Regions from separate parts of the Cupriavidus sp. 30B13 genome, predicted to be linked through region 3. Evidence: predicted binding sites of a transcription regulator. Region 3 holds the regulator's gene; each other region holds the start of a gene.
The links. The regulator FliA, encoded in region 3, starts transcription of late flagellar genes. The targets are predictions, from matches to a motif close to CTAAAGTTTNNNNNNNNNNNGCCGNTA.

Region 1 (2,264 bases), on a different replicon from region 3:
CACGCTCGCCAGCGCCGCCGTGCCGTCGCCGCCCTGATGCGCGCCTTCGGCCTTGCCGATGATGCCGCCCTTGACCACCACGTTGCCGCCGGCCTCGACATGGGCCGCCTCGATGGTGCCGCTGACGATGACGTCGCCGGTCACGCGCACCGTCATGCCGGTCTTGATGTCGCCATTGACGCGCAGGGTGCCGTCGAAGGTGACGTTGCCCGAGTGCATGTCCACCGCTTCCACGTCGACCACCGGGCTGACCGACACGCCATGCGGCAACAGCGCGGGCGAGCCCGAGATGGCCGCCAGCAGCACCTGCGGGTCGGCGGGATCGGGCGCCACGCCGGCCAGCCCGTCGGCATAGGGCGAATCGTCGACCGCGGGCGCCGGCACCACCTTGCCGTACACGTCGAGGCCATCCGTGCCCGGGCGGGCCGGGATGCGGCGCATCAGCGGCGTGCCCGGATTGACCAGCAGCAAGGTGCCGAGGTCGCGCAGGTCGATGCGGCCGCTGTCGTCTTCTTCCACCAGCGGCTTGCGCGGCGCCAGCAGGCTTTCGAAGCGCGCCGGCGTGCCGGGCTGCGGCGCGCGCCCGGCGGCAATCTCCAGGCCCTCGCAGGCGCCCGCCTCGAAGGCGCCGCGCAGCGCGGCGGCGTCGACCTCGGCCACGACGCCGCGCTCGGCCAGCGCGGCGCGCACCTCGTCGCGCGTCACCTCGCGCCCGCCTTGCGCCGGCAGCAGGTCGAGCCGCACGCTCAGGCCGTCGGCGCTGACGTCGAACTCGAAATAGCCGTCTGTCACCTCGCCGACGAGCGCCTCCACCGGCGCGCCTTCGGTGGCGCGCTGGCACTGCGCGAGGAAGTTGCCGACCGTGGCGGTGTCCAGCCTGGCGCCGCGCCAGCCCCCGGCGGCCAGCGCTTCCTCCAGCGCGGCGCGGTCCGGCGGCATCCGTCCCGGCACCACGGCAAAGAACGCGTGCAAATGCCGCGTGGCCTCGTCGAGGCGGATCCGCAGGCCGCCTTCCGTTGCGCTCTGCGCTGCGCCGTCCATGGCGCTGACTGGGTGTTCTCCCCGGCTTTCCATTCCGTCTTTCCCCCGATGGGTCGTTTGCGGGCGCGCGGTCCCGACCGCTGCGCCCCGCGCAATCCGCCCTGCCCCGCCTTGCGGCGAGTCAGCCCGTACTGGCCGGGCGCGGCGGCATGCGATTGATGGCAGGCACTACGCGCTGCTGATCTATGTTCTTTCTAGCGCGCACTACACCAACGGCGGTTCGGGAGAAAACTTGAGCCCCCGGCCGAGGCAAAATGTACACTTCTGCCCATCGGCGCAACGCCGCGCTGCAACAAAAGGGGAACACTGGATGATCGTGCGAGACCGCCCATCGGGACTGAGGCTGTTCCTGGTCCTGCGTGGCTCGATCCTGTCGCGCATCTGGCGCGTGCTGCTGGTAAACGTGCTGCTCGCGCTGGCAGTCACCGTCACCCACGGCGCCTTCTTCCGGCACAAGGTCGCGCTCACGGCCATCCCGTTCACGCTGATCGGGCTGCCGCTGGCCATTTTCCTCGGCTTTCGCAATACCGCCGCCTATGACCGTTTCTGGGAAGGGCGCAAGCTGTGGGGCGAACTGGTGGTGCGCAGCCAGGACCTCGCGCGGCAGTGCATGAGCCTGATCGGCGACGCCGCGCCGGGCCATGCGCCGGCGGCGCCCGGCGCGGTGCGCCAGCGCATGTTGCTGCGCACGATCGCCTTCGCCTGCGCGCTGCGCAACCGCCTGCGCGGCAGCCAGGCCGGCACCGGCATCGATGCCGCCTGGCTGGCGCCCGCCGAACGGGACGCCATGCTCGCCAGCACCAACGCGCCCGCCCTGCTGATGATGCGCATGGGCGAGGATCTCGGCCAGTGCGTGCGGCAGCAGCGCGTGGACCCGTGCCTGGCGGTGGCGATCGACAACACGCTGTCGGCCATGACGTCCACCGCGGTGGCCTGCGACCGCATCCGCAACACGCCGATCCCGTTCTCGTACACGCTGCTGCTGCACCGTACCGCCTATCTTTACTGCTTCCTGCTGCCGTTCGGGCTGGTCGACACCACCGGCTTCCTGACGCCCATCGTGGTCGGCCTGGTGGCCTACACCTTCTTCGGCCTCGATGCGCTCGGCGACGAGCTGGAAGAGCCGTTCGGCACCTCGCCCAACGACCTGCCGCTCGATGCCATGTGCCGCGCCATCGAGATCGCGATGAAGGAAGCGCTGGGCGAGACCGACCTGCCGCCGC
Region 2 (2,264 bases), 430 kb from region 3:
GCGCGGCTACTGTTGCGATTAACGCAGCAGCGACAGCACGTTCTGCGTGGTCTGGTTGGCCTGGGCCAGCACAGCGGTACCAGCTTGTTGCAGGATCTGGGCGCGCGACATGTTCGACACTTCCGTGGCGTAGTCAGCGTCCTGGATGCGCGAGCGCGAAGCGGACAGGTTGGTCACGGTCGAGCCCAGGTTCGAGATCACCGAGTTGAAGCGGTTCTGCACGGCACCCAGGGCGCTGCGCAGCTTGTCCACGGTGGCCAGGGCCTTGTCGATCGAGTCGAGCGGGTTGGAGCTGCCCACGCCGGTGAATTCGGTGCTGGCGGTGGTGGCGCCTTGGGTGCTCAGTTCGATCTGCGTGGCGTTGGAGATCGTGGTGGCGGTGGAGCCGCCGTTGGCCAGCACGGCTTGGCCGGCCGTGTCCAGGGCGTAGTTCTTGCCGCCTTGGGTCACGTAGGCGACGGCGTTGCCGCCGGAGTCGGCGCCGACCTTGACCAGCTGGGCGGCGATGCCGCTGCCGGTGTTGCCGTTGGCTGCGTCGCCGACGCTGATGTCGGCGGTGTTCAGCGTGACAGCGCCGGTAGCCGAGTCAACCGAAGCGGCGTAGTAGTCGCTGCCGAACTTGACGACGTAGTTGGCGGTGGCGTTGCCGGCCGTGTCCAGCACGTTGCTCAGTTGCAGGTCGCTGGCGCTGACGGTGCCGCCGGTGGCGGTCGACAGCGAGGTGGCGGCGGCGCTCAGGTCCACGGCGTTCGGAGCCGAACCCGTGCCGGTCACGACGGTGGTGATCGGGGCGCTGGTCGGCAGCGAATTCTTGGCAACCGTGAAGCCGGTCATGCCCAGGGTGTTCGTGCTGATTTCCTTCAGGTCGATCGAGATGGTCTGGCCGTCTTGCGCGCCGACTTGCACCTTCAGCGACGAAGCAGCCGACGACAGCACCTTGACGCCGTTGAAGTCGGTTTGTTGCGACGTGCGGTCGATTTCAGCCAGACGCTGGGTGATTTCGTCCTGGATCGATTGCAGGTCCGAAGCCGAGTTGGAGCCCGTTGCGGCTTGCACGGCCAGGGTACGGATGGCTTGCAGGTTGTTGTTGACTTCGGTCAGCGCGCCTTCGGTGGTTTGCGACAGCGAGATGCCGTCGTTGGCGTTGCGCTGAGCTTGGCCCAGGCCGTTGATGTTGGCGGTGAAACGGTTGGCGATCGCCTGGCCCGCTGCGTCGTCCTTGGCGCTGTTGATACGCAGGCCCGAAGACAGACGCTGAATCGCGCTGTTCAGCGACGATTGCGACGAGTTCAGGTTGTTCTGCGTCATCAGGGACAACGTGTTGGTATTGATGACCATCGACATGGTACGACTCCTATTCTTTTACAGTGAGTTGTGCAATCCGGCTGTTGCCGCAACGTTGGCTGCCTGGCAATGCAGGGCGAGAAGTGCCACCGTTGTTTGGGTTATCGGTTGGGGCCGGGAAAGATTTAGAGTGACTTTTGCGATGGACTCAAACTGTCTGCCTATTTGTCCGCGCTAATAGTAAACAGGGAGTAAACAGGGCGGCGCGCGCGTGGATCAACGCGCTCAGCGCCGCTTGCGCGTGCGCGGGATATACAGGCTGACGAATTCCGGCGAGCTTTCGGCGCCCGGCACGCTGGCCATGGCTTCGGGCGCGTGGGCCGGGGTGATGACGGCGATGGCGTGCTTGTAGACGACCTGCGGCAGGGGATCGTCCGGTCCTCCGGCGAGCAATACCATATAGTTGTCGGCGGCCACGATCACGCCATGCAGGCGGGTGCCGCTGGACAGGTGCACGACCACGGGCTTCCGGCTCGCGCTGTGGGTGGACAACTGCTGGTGCTGCAGCTTCCGGCTAGGGCGGTCCACCCTGTTTTCCTTCTTGTTCACAACTTCTCCGGAAGAGCCCGCGCGGGTTCTGTCGGCTGGCAGGGATTCGATGACCAGGCCTGGACAACTGGGGTGTGACGCACTGCTGAGCGCGGGCTGCGGCCTGACCTGGGCGGAACTGGAAATGAAACATCCGCTCTCGGGGTCGGCCTCGGGGCTGGCTGCATGGAGCACCGCCGGTAGCGACTGATACGCTGGAGGCTGGTCCGATGCTGCCCCGCAATCGGTGGCGAGCGCCGCCGCCGGAAGAGAAAGGGAATACTTCAGGGGCGAGGGTAACAAAATTTTACAAATATGGACGGTTGGGGAGCGCGCCGGCACTAGAGGTTTTCCTCTAATAAAACGATTGCATCACAATGGCCGAATGTGGA
Region 3 (2,264 bases):
TCCTTCGTCGACAGCGGCCGCATGTTCAAGGCGCTGGCGCAGGTGCAAGGGGAGTAAGACGTGAATTCTCTCGCCCTGGACCAGGCCGAAAGCTTGCGGCGCATGCTGGCGCCGCGCGTGACGCGCCGCATCGCGGTGGTCGCGAGCGATCCCGGCGCCGGCGCCACCACGGTGGCGCTCGGCCTGGCCAACGCACTCGCCATGCAGGGCGAGCGCGTCCTGCTGATCGACGAAGACCGCGCCGGCGCGCGCGCCACGCGGCTGGCCGGCGCGGCGCCCGCGGCCACGCTGGACGCCGTGCTGGGCGGCACCGCCACGCTCGAGGCGGCGCTGGGCCAGCGTCCCGCCGGCGCCATCGGCGTGCTGCCCGCCAGCGCGCAGGCCAGCGGCGACCTGCAACTGCTCAACGGCTACCGCACCGTGCTCAACGACGCCCGCGGCGATGCCGAGGGCGCCTTGTCGCAGATGGCCGGCGCGGCCCACAACCTGATCGTGGTGCTGCGCGCGGAGCCAGCCTCGATCAAGGCGGCCTATGCCTGCATCAAGCAGTTGAACCATCTCTATGCCTGCCGCCGCTTCCACCTGGTGGTCAACGCCGCCGCCAGCGACGCCGCCGCCAGCGCCGTGCTCGGCAACCTCGCGCGCACCGCCAGCCAGTATCTCGGCGTGGAGGCCAGCCCCGCGGGCAGCCTGCCGCTCGACCCGCTGGTCGCGCGCAGCGCCGCGCTGGGCCGCTGCGTGGTGGAAGCCTTCGCCGCCGCGCCGGCCACGGCCGCCTTGCGCCGCCTGGCCACCGGCGTCGCCGCCTGGCCGTTGCCCGCAGCCACGGCCGAAAACCGCTCAACCCCTCCGGCCACGCCCCTGGCGCCGCCGGCCACGGCCCTGGCCTGAACGCCGGGCCCGCACGTCAGGACTCACGAGAATTCCACCATGTACACGATTCAGGGAAAGCTCGAACAGACGGATACGGTGACCGCGCATGCGTCGCTAGTGCGTCGCATCGCCTTGCAACTTGCCGCCAAGCTGCCCGCCAGCGTGCAGCTCGACGACCTTATCCAGGCCGGCATGATCGGCCTGCTCGACGCCGCCAAGCGATACGAAGACACCCACGGCGCACGCTTCGAGACCTATGCCAGCCAGCGCATCCGCGGCGCCATGCTCGATGAAGTCCGCGCCAACGACTGGCAGTCGCGCAGCCTGCGCCAGTTCACGCGGCGCATCGAGCGCACCGTGCGCGGCCTCGAGCAGACCCTCGGCCGCGCGCCGCTGGACTCCGAGGTGGCACAGGAACTGGAGCTGCCGCTGGAGGAATACCAGACCCTGCTCAACGAGGTGTACGGCTGCCAACTGCTGCACTACGAAGACTTCGAGCGCTCCGGCGAAGAAGACTTCCTGGACCGCCACCTGAGCGTCAGCGACGACGGCAACCCGCTCACCGTGCTGATGGAAAGCGGCATGCGCGAAGCGCTGATCCGCGCCATCGAGCGCCTGCCCGAGCGCGAGAAGCTGGTGCTGTCGCTGTGCTACGACCAGGAACTCAACCTGCGCGAGATCGGCGCCGTGCTCGACGTCACCGAATCGCGCGTGTGCCAGATCCGCAGCCAGGCCATCACGCGCCTGCGCTCGCAACTGCGCGGCCTGCTATGACGCGCCGGTCCAACCGTATTGCCGCGGCGGCGCTCGCCGCCTGCTGCAGCCACGGCTGGGCCACCCCGGCCGGACAGACCCTGCACTCGTGGTCGGCTTCGGTCAGCGGCCCCGCCTTGCATGGCAAGGGCCTGCGCACCGTCTCCGCACCCATCACGCCGACCGGCTACCTGCCGCAGGCGGAGGGCGCCATCACCACCGTGCGGTGGCGCTACACCTTCAACCGCACGCCGCCGCACGACCTGCAGGCCTACCTGTGCAATGCGCAGCGATGCGTGCTGTTGCCGGGCGCGGAGGGGCGGACCGACGCGTTCGGCGGGGACGATGCTGCCAACGGTTTCGTCTTTGCGTTCCAGGTGCCGGGCAGGGGCGCGCTGACGCCGGTCCTGCAGGGACAGTCGGGGCAGGTGGTGGTGGGATACCGGTAGGCATCAGCGGTTCCTTCTCTTCAAGGCGCTGGATGGAGACGGAGGCTTGGCCGCCAGGCGCCAACCGCGTAACGCGGGGGGGCATTGGCGGGCGCGCCGTGCGGCCGGGCGAAATCGACCTGCGCCGGGTGCCGGCCATCCCCTACCGCAACGGCGTGAACGAGGAATGTGGGGTTTTCGCGGCGGTGG

Region 1: ACKI2N_RS06245 (DUF342 domain-containing protein) is a predicted target of FliA. The motif match lies at 1,252-1,278, and genes of this name have one in related genera.
Region 2: ACKI2N_RS31650 (FliC/FljB family flagellin) is a predicted target of FliA. The motif match lies at 1,447-1,473, and genes of this name have one in related genera.

The regions. Positions count from the first base shown of each region.
Region 1 covers NZ_CP188223.1:1,332,909-1,335,172, reverse strand. Annotated here, with positions in the region: gene ACKI2N_RS06245 (DUF342 domain-containing protein) at 1-1,041, opposite strand, end outside; gene ACKI2N_RS06240 (bestrophin family protein) at 1,352-2,264, shown strand, end outside.
Region 2 covers NZ_CP188224.1:2,816,901-2,819,164, reverse strand. Annotated here, with positions in the region: gene ACKI2N_RS31650 (FliC/FljB family flagellin) at 19-1,344, opposite strand; gene ACKI2N_RS31645 (RNA chaperone Hfq) at 1,570-1,893, opposite strand.
Region 3 covers NZ_CP188224.1:3,242,055-3,244,318, reverse strand. Annotated here, with positions in the region: gene flhF (flagellar biosynthesis protein FlhF) at 1-57, shown strand, start outside; gene ACKI2N_RS33540 (MinD/ParA family ATP-binding protein) at 61-891, shown strand; gene ACKI2N_RS33535 (RNA polymerase sigma factor FliA) at 931-1,647, shown strand; gene ACKI2N_RS33530 (flagellar protein FlhE) at 1,644-2,075, shown strand.